DNA from 2 places in the Bacillus sp. N5-665 genome. Region 1 is predicted to be linked to the other one. Evidence: riboswitches for the same ligand, from Rfam matches in the RefSeq annotation. Region 1 holds a riboswitch; the other holds the start of a gene.
The links. A riboswitch is a leader RNA that binds a small molecule or an ion and turns the genes downstream of it on or off. The one in region 1 is predicted to bind cyclic di-AMP.

Region 1 (4,371 bases):
TGTCCTTATTTCAAAATATAATCCACTTCACTTTTTCAATTGAAATATCCATATATCACAACAAAAACTCCTACTTACTCATAGATATAAAAATTATATCAGTATATCTTTTAGGTTCATATGCAATTATGCATAGCGTATACACAAAAAGGATAGCTTCACTTTCGTAAAGCTATCCTTAAAAAATCTTCTTACTTTTTCAAATGATATGGAACTGTTGTAATAACAACATTTCTTTTATAGAGTAAATACGCACGAATGAGTAAACTAGACTGATTATGAAGAATGTTATGCCAACCTTTTTTCGGAATGAACTGTGGTATAACGACAGTAACTCGGTAATTTGATTCACTCGCTTTATATTGCACTGTATCAATAAACTTTGTTAGCGGTTGAATAATACTTCTATAGTGAGAATGTAAGGTAACAAGTCTTACTTCAGGTTGCCACTTCTTCCATTTCTCTTCAAATTTCTTTTCCTCTTCTCTGTCAAAAGCAACATATACAGCGATAACTTGATCTGCAGAAAGAGCCTTCGCATAGTTCAATGAATTTTCCACCACATGAGTCATGCCCGCTACAGGAACGACAATTACATTTCCCTCAATTGGAACAAGTGGTTCACAAGTTTTTAAACTTAATTGATCGCCCACTGCATCGTAATGCTTCTTAATTCTATGGAACAAGAAGATGATGGCAGGTAAGAAAATAAGGATTGACCAAACTTGTGCAAATTTAGTTAAAAAGAACATGCTCATTACGATAAAACTAATAACTGCACCAATTAAATTAACCGTTAATCTCAAAGCCCATCCTTCAGGTTTTTCACGAAGCCATTTTAATACCATACCCGTTTGAGAAAGTGTAAATGGAATAAATACACCTACTGCATATAACGGGATTAAATGTTCTGTTTGCCCTTGGAAAGCTACAATTAAAATAATCGAAGCTATCCCAAGTATAATAATACCGTTTGAGTAACCTAGGCGGTCTCCTCTAATCGTAAACATTCTCGGTATAAATTTGTCTTTTGCAAGGTTAACTGCTAATAGTGGAAATGCAGAATAACCTGTATTAGCAGCAAGAATTAATATTAAAGCAGTTGTACCTTGTATGAAATAGTACATGAAATTACGTCCAAAAGTTTGTTCAGCAATTTGTGAAACAACTGTTACTTCCTTACTTGGATTAATTCCGTAATAATAAGCTAAAAAGACAATTCCTGAAAATAAAACGGCAAGTAATGCACCCATTGCAAGCAATGTTTTCGCTGCATTGTTAGGTGCAGGATCCTTAAAGTTTGGAATTGCGTTAGAGATTGCCTCAACACCTGTTAAAGCCGAACTACCCGATGCAAATGCTCGTAGCAGTAAGAACAAACTAATTCCCGCAACCGGCGTTCCAATCGGCGTGTGTAAAGTCGGTGAAACGTGACCAGTTAAAATATTGTATATCCCTACCCCAATCAATATAAATAGTGCTAGAACGAATAAATAAACCGGATATGCTAAAACGGAAGCTGATTCCGTTACCCCTCTTAAATTTAAAATAGTAATCAATATAACAAATATAATCGCAATGATTACATTATGTGCATGTAAACTTGGAAAAGCTGATGTGAGCGCATCTGTACCTGCGGACACACTTACTGCCACAGTTAAAATATAATCGACTAATAAAGATCCTCCAGCTATTAACCCTGGATTCATCCCTAAATTTTCTTTTGATACAACATACGCGCCTCCGCCATGAGGATAAGCAAAAATAATTTGACGATAAGATAAAATAAGGGCTGTCAATAACACTAATACCCCAACAGCGATTGGAATTGAATACCAATAAGCAATCGCTCCAAGACCTGCTAAAGCAATTAAAATTTGCTCTGGTCCGTATGCAACCGATGACAATGCGTCAGAAGATAAAATGGCTAACGCCTTCGTTTTATTAAGCTTTTGCTCTCCTAACTCAGTTGATTTTAACGGTCTTCCAATTAAAAACCTTTTAATAGATGAAACCAATGCTGTCCACTCTCCAATAATTTTGTACGAACGATTCTGCTAGTTACAGCGGATAAACAATTTCTTCAGAAAACAAAAATGTCTACAAGCCATAACGAAATAGACTTGTAGACATTATATTTTTTGTCGCACAAGCTCCACCTTCCTTCTCAATATAACGCTTACGAGGTTAGCTGTCGGATTCGGGCCTATGAGTAGCCCTACCTTTTTCAAGGATTCACCCCATTGGATTAAGTACTAATCCATAAGAACGGGTCCCCCGCACCATGCGGTTTCAGCGATTTAGAAAATTGAAACTGTGGATTATAATACTCCTTTATTTTCAAAATGTAAACAAAAATTTTGAAAAAGAAAAAAATAAAATGATTGCGCATAATCCGCTGGTAAATATACATAATGAATACTAAAAAACGATAAAGGAGACCCATATGTCTAAAGAAAAGAAGCCTATTTTTTCTGATTCCTATTTAGATGCATTAGCAAATGAAATTAATCAATTATACGGTAAACGTGAACAGGAAATAAATTTGACAGATAGAACGAAAAGAAATAAATAAGTTGTCATAAAAAAAGAAAGCAATACACTTATATATTGCTTTCTTTTTTATTTTTTCATACATCCAATTCTATTGCTGATTTGTTAAAGATCATTTCTTCATACACTTTTAAATTTTGATATACTGCACCCAATAATGGTGCTTCCATAGAAAACTGTTCTGCTACATCTAGTAAGTATCCTTGTATGTGCTTCCCTTCAATGGACGAACCTTTTTCCATATCACGCTGCATCGATGACTTCATATCATACGAAATTTTATCAATTGTTTTCATATGTTCCTGGGCAATATCTTCCTTAATTGGTGCCCCTATATATCTCATGATTTGCACACATTCTTCAAATAAGTTTTGAATAAAATCACGTCCACCTTCGCTTTCACGAATCGGTCCTATTGGTGCACGCATTAATGTTGTCACACCTGACATTACAGTAATAAATAAATATTTATGCCACATATCTTGCGTAATATTTTCACTTAAAACAAAACTAGATTTCGTACCTGCAAATGCTTTAGCAATATGCTGTATTCTCTCTGAATCTTGAAACTTCATTTCTCCAAACAGAAGTCTGTTGGCAGCGCTAGTTTGTACAATTTCTCCTTGATCGTTTAACGTCGTCTCGATAAAACATAGACCGCCAATCACTTTCTCTTCACCAAATTCTTTTTGTAATAGTGATACATGAGCAATACCATTTAACAATGGAATGATGACAGTATTTTCACCTACAAACGGCTTCAAATCTTGAATCGCCTCGTTTAAGTGATACGCTTTTGTTGAAAATAAAATGACATCAAATGGAGAAGTTCGATCTTCTTTCGTTATTAATTTCGGTTGGAAGGAAAAATCCCCATTCACACTACGAATAACAAGTCCCTTTTCCTCTAATTGCTGTTTTCTTTTACTACGAACAAGAAACGTAACATCTTCCCCTTTTTCGACTAATCGGCCACCAAAAAATCCTCCGACGCCACCAGCTCCTAATACTAAAATACGCATACAACATCCCCCTTTTCAAAATACAATTTTATAACATGTAGTATACATAACATTATACATGTCCTCTACTAAATAAGCTGAATTTTCATTCTTAATCAAGTATAAAACAGTGGTTATTTTCAAATAAATTTGGGCATGTTGTTTTTATAGCATATATGAAAGGAAACAATGTAAATGGAGGCAATACAGACAATCGAGGAAAAAGATGTAGCAACAGCTATATTTCAATTTATATTCCCGTTTTCTTTTAAAACTGGATATGAACAAAATATGTTCCCTTTCTTAGAGAAAAATGATTTTCGCCCTTTTCGACTCGATCATCTTGAAAATGAAAATACATACTACGGAAAGTTTCAAGTTTCACATCAAAATATGGAAGCATACTATCTTTCATTTACAAATAAAATTCTATTTCCTCAATCAGAGCACCAAAAAGGATTGCAGCGCTATTCTAAAGACCTTAACTTAACTGGACATTTAACAACAAATTTGATTTCCGTTCCATTCAAAATTCATTCTATTGACGTAACACTTTGTCCTTATGAGCTTGGCTTCTTAACAATTCGGACAGAAGTAGAAACCGCTCCAAACATGACATTGTCAGAAGCAATCGAATTTGCCGCCCACTTCCGTGTCCTTGAAACTAAAAATGATACAACTGAAACTATCTGTATTGAATGTAACGGAAAACAATATTCACAAGTAGAGAAGCTCATATTCGGCGATTTATTTCATGGCTTAACAGACTTCTTTGAGAAAAAGAGATTGCGGAGTTCTTACTTTCAAACATTCCCCT
Region 2 (4,371 bases), 1.0 Mb from region 1:
AGGAAGAAATACTCTCGTTAGTGCTCTCGTAAAATCAACGAAAAAGTTACCGAGTTCCTTCCCAGCAAGCCCTCTTATAAACGCCATTACAAGTGCTAACGTCGTTGCTGGTGCTGCAAACATTAAAAATGTAATTCCGATTAATTGTGATAAATACGATAAACCATTTTCACCGCTATAATGCTGTAAGTTTGTATCAGCCATAAAACTAATTGCTGTATTAAAAGCAAGCGTAGGCTCCATCCCTTCAATGTGTGCTGGATTTAATGGCAATACTCCTTGTAGTCTGAAAATGAAATATACGACAACAATCATAAATCCATTTAATAAAACTAATGACAATGCGTACTGTTTCCACGTTTGATTGTATTCTTTTACACCCGTAATTTTAAAAATAAGTTTTTCAAAAGGCCCGAATACTTTATCTAACTTTTTACTACCTTGAAAGGCTTTCTCTAAATAAATCCCCATTGGCTTTGCCACAAGAATAAACAACAGCATGGTAATAACAACTGCGACCCAAATCATAATGAATGATTCCCCCTAATTAAAACTTTTCTGGATTTAATAATGCATACACTAAGTACACCGTAATTGCTGCAACAATAACCGATAAGGCAACCGTCATGATTGCTTCCCTTCTTTCACAACTTTATCTGACCAACTTGCAAGACTTACCATCGATGCGACTAACACAACAAAAATCCCGATCATTACAACATCTAACATAGCCATTCCTCTTTTCTGTAAAAATTTACCATTAATTTATCAAAAAAAGAACACTAAGCTCTACTTAGTGTTCGAAATGAACAACACAAAGTAAACCTCCTCTCTAAACGCTTACGAGGTTAGCTGTCGGATTCGGGCCTAAAGAGTAGCCCTACTTTCAAAACTGAAAGATTCACCCCAAGTGACGATGCACAAAATTGGTTCCCCCGCTCCATTTCTGGAACTCAGCGATTTTAGGTTTTTTTGGAAATTTTATGAATGATTTATGAGAGTAAATATACTCCTCTATATTTAACTTGTAAAGAGCTAAATTACTGAAAATAAGAAAATATCCATCTATTTAAACGCTTACATTGAGTGTTATTAATATTATTTCATCTGTTTTCTCGTCTTTTCTTTCTTTTTCACAAAAATAATCTTTTAAATACGAAATAAAAAGAGCGCATGACATGAAGTGCATAGCTTGTTGCACTTAGCATTCGCTCTTTTTTTTCACTATTTATTCTCCACGCAAAAATGCGCGCAAATTTCTCCCGCGAATATAAACTTGTGACAATTCTGCATGTAGCTGCTCATATTCGATAACATCTGTTTTTAAATATAAAGCGTCTTTCGATGGCAATATGATATAGGCCCTTGGAAAAATAGGATCAAGCACCACCAATTCTTGAACTCGCTCTACTGATACCGCCCAACGATTCGCTATATCTCCTAGTAACAACACCTTCATCTTTTTTCCCCCGCCCTATTCAAAAAATAAAAAAGAAATATTATTACAATTCGTAAACACGACAAATGTAGCTCCAATTTTTTCATAGAGCCTCGCTGGATATCGTTTATTCCTTGTAACAACAGTAATAGGTGCTTGAAAAGAAAAGCGAATGTGTTCTGTGAAGAAACTAATGATTGGAAGCTCATCCCCTAGTAAAATCACCTTCTTAATACACTCACAAATACTAGTAAAATCTTGTGCCTTACTACAGCTATAAGTCCAATCAAACCCACAATTCCTAACTTCAGCAGCTATCTCTTCATTTGCTGTAAAAATAATTAACTCATGTTGAAATGCTACTAAATCTCTTAAACTATTTACCTTGCTTTCTTCTCCAATACAAATAAGTGTTAATTCCATGTACCTCATCCTCCTTAGCATAAAAGAACTCAAACATAGATTGATATTCCCTTATACTAATCAGATTGATGAAGTGATGTATCCATCATGGCACCGTCCTCTCTCAAGACGCTTACGAAGTTAGCTGTCGGATTCGGGCTTTGAGAGTAGCCCTACTTTCAAAATTGAAAGATTCACCCCTAGTGACACTGCACAAATTGGTTCCTCCGCTCCTTATATTTGGACTCAGCGTATTACAAAAAATGTATTCTGGCTGATATATTACTCCTGTATTTGAAAAAAGTAAACAGAAAAAAAGCCAGTTATAAAACTGACTTTTCCTTTCTTTATGCTTGTGTTTTATTCAATTTATATGCAAAATGATTCGTCGGCCCATGACCACTTCCGATATTCAAAGGCTCTTCAATTGCTATACTAATAAATCGTTTCGCTTCTAGAACTGCCTCTTCAATTGAGTAGCCTTTCGCAAGTCCTGCTGTAACCGCTGAAGCAAATGTGCACCCGCTTCCGTGCGTTTGCTTTGAAGGAATCCGTTCACTTCTAAATTCGATAAATTGCTCACCATCAAAGAGTAAGTCAATTACTTCATTACCTTGATATTCTGCATGTCCACCCTTCATAAGCACGTATTTCGCACCTAGTTCATGCAGTACTTTCGCAGCTTCCTTACTATCTTCAACATTATGAATCTCCATCCCGGTTAACACTTCTGCCTCAGGAACATTCGGTGTTACAACGGTTGCTACTGGTAATAAATATTCTTTTAATGCTTGTACTGCTTCCTGTTGTAATAATGATGCACCGCCCTTAGCAATCATAACAGGATCTAGTACAATATTATTCCACCCAAACTTATTAATATGTTCTGCGACAATTTGAATAATTTCACTGCTAAATAACATTCCTAGTTTCACAGCATCTGGTGTTAAATCCGTACCAATTGAATTCAGCTGTTCCGTAATACCTTCTAACGGAACTGGATATACCCCTTGAACGCCAAGCGTATTTTGAGCAGTAATTGCCGTAATTGCCGTCATCCCATACACACCAAGCTCTTGGAAGGTTTTTAAATCTGCTTGAATGCCGGCACCACCTCCACTATCAGATCCTGCAATTGTTAAAGCTTTATTTACTTTCATCCCACTCATCCTTTTCTATCCAAAATAGCGATGATAAATTGTTTTTGCTTCGCTTATATCTTTCGTTCCATGTACAAGTACCCGGCCATCTTTAAAAGCAACTAATCTCTTTTCCTCCACAGAAAATGATATTAAATATGGATTTACATTCAAATTATTCACACGATCTTTCAGCAGCTCTTTATATCGTTCAAAATCCATTTCTTCTTTATGAGGTGGTCTAATTTGAACTGTATTTCTCCCGCACAAAACTGCTGTTTTCGATGTATTTTCTTTATTTAAATACGGGTATATCGCATTCTCTCCGCACGAAGGACAATTATGCTTACGAAGCTTTTGCACATTCATACATGAATATTCATTCTTCCATACATCAAACGACACAAGTCCATCTCGAAGCAATTCATAATCTTCCACTAACAGTTTAAGAGCTTCCGTTACTTGATGAGAAACGACGAGAGATACAGCAGGAGATATAATGCCCGCTGTATCACATGTCGCCCCGCCAAGCGGAATCGATTGTAATAGACAAGATAAACATGGCGTTTTACTAGGAAGAATTGTGTAAGAAAGGCCGTAACTCCCTACACAGGCTCCGTAAACCCATGGAATGGAATACTTTTGTGCTATATCATTCACAATAAAACGCGTTTCGAAATTATCAGTTGCATCAATAATTACATCAACATTTGTAACGAGTTCTTCTAATTCCTCAGCTGTTACATCTTGAACGAGAGCTTCTACTCTTACTTCACTATTAATTTCTTCTAGACGCTTCTTTGCCGCTACAGCCTTCGGTAGGTTATTCTCTACATCGCTCTCTGCATACAATTGTTGCCTTTGTAAATTACTCCAATCGACATAATCTCGGTCAACAATCGTTACTGTTCCAACACCTGCTCTTACAAACATCTCTGCATTTGCACTACCTAATGCACCTGCACCGATAATGAGTACATGCTTTTCTCTTATCTTTCGTTGCCCCTCTTCTCCAATTGGAGAAAATAATTCTTGGCGAGAATATCGATTATTCAACTACGCTCATTCCTTCTAAAGGACTACTTGCTGTTGCACAACGTTTACGTGCAATACGCCCCGCTTCAAATCCTAATCGTCCTGCTTCAATACTTAATTTCATTGCTTGTGCCATTTTTATTGGATCTTTTGCTCCCGATACAGCAGTATTTAATAACACGCCATCCGCTCCTAATTCCATTGCAAATGCCGCATCAGCTGGGCTACCGATACCAGCGTCAACGATAACTGGTACTGTCGCTTGTTCAATAATGAAGCTTAAGTTTAACGGATTTACAATACCAAGCCCTGAACCGATTGGTGATGCTCCTGGCATAATTGCATGCACACCTAGTT

Region 2: linked by a shared signal. The riboswitch ahead of MNO09_RS27130 (SipW-dependent-type signal peptide-containing protein) and the one ahead of kimA (potassium transporter KimA) in region 1 are both predicted to bind cyclic di-AMP.

What each region holds. Positions count from the first base shown of each region.
Region 1 covers NZ_CP093325.1:3,735,318-3,739,688, forward strand. The annotation lists gene kimA (potassium transporter KimA) at 192-2,018, opposite strand; cyclic di-AMP (ydaO/yuaA leader) riboswitch at 2,162-2,308, opposite strand; gene MNO09_RS21715 (hypothetical protein) at 2,447-2,575, shown strand; gene panE (2-dehydropantoate 2-reductase) at 2,631-3,575, opposite strand; gene MNO09_RS21725 (hypothetical protein) at 3,750-4,371, shown strand, end outside.
Region 2 covers NZ_CP093325.1:4,769,796-4,774,166, forward strand. The annotation lists gene kdpA (potassium-transporting ATPase subunit KdpA) at 1-528, opposite strand, end outside; gene kdpF (K(+)-transporting ATPase subunit F) at 548-628, opposite strand; gene MNO09_RS27130 (SipW-dependent-type signal peptide-containing protein) at 625-729, opposite strand; cyclic di-AMP (ydaO/yuaA leader) riboswitch at 824-969, opposite strand; gene MNO09_RS27135 (hypothetical protein) at 1,229-1,459, opposite strand; gene MNO09_RS27140 (hypothetical protein) at 1,475-1,861, opposite strand; cyclic di-AMP (ydaO/yuaA leader) riboswitch at 1,955-2,102, opposite strand; gene thiD (bifunctional hydroxymethylpyrimidine kinase/phosphomethylpyrimidine kinase) at 2,188-3,009, opposite strand; gene thiF (thiazole biosynthesis adenylyltransferase ThiF) at 3,016-4,035, opposite strand; gene thiG (thiazole synthase) at 4,028-4,371, opposite strand, start outside.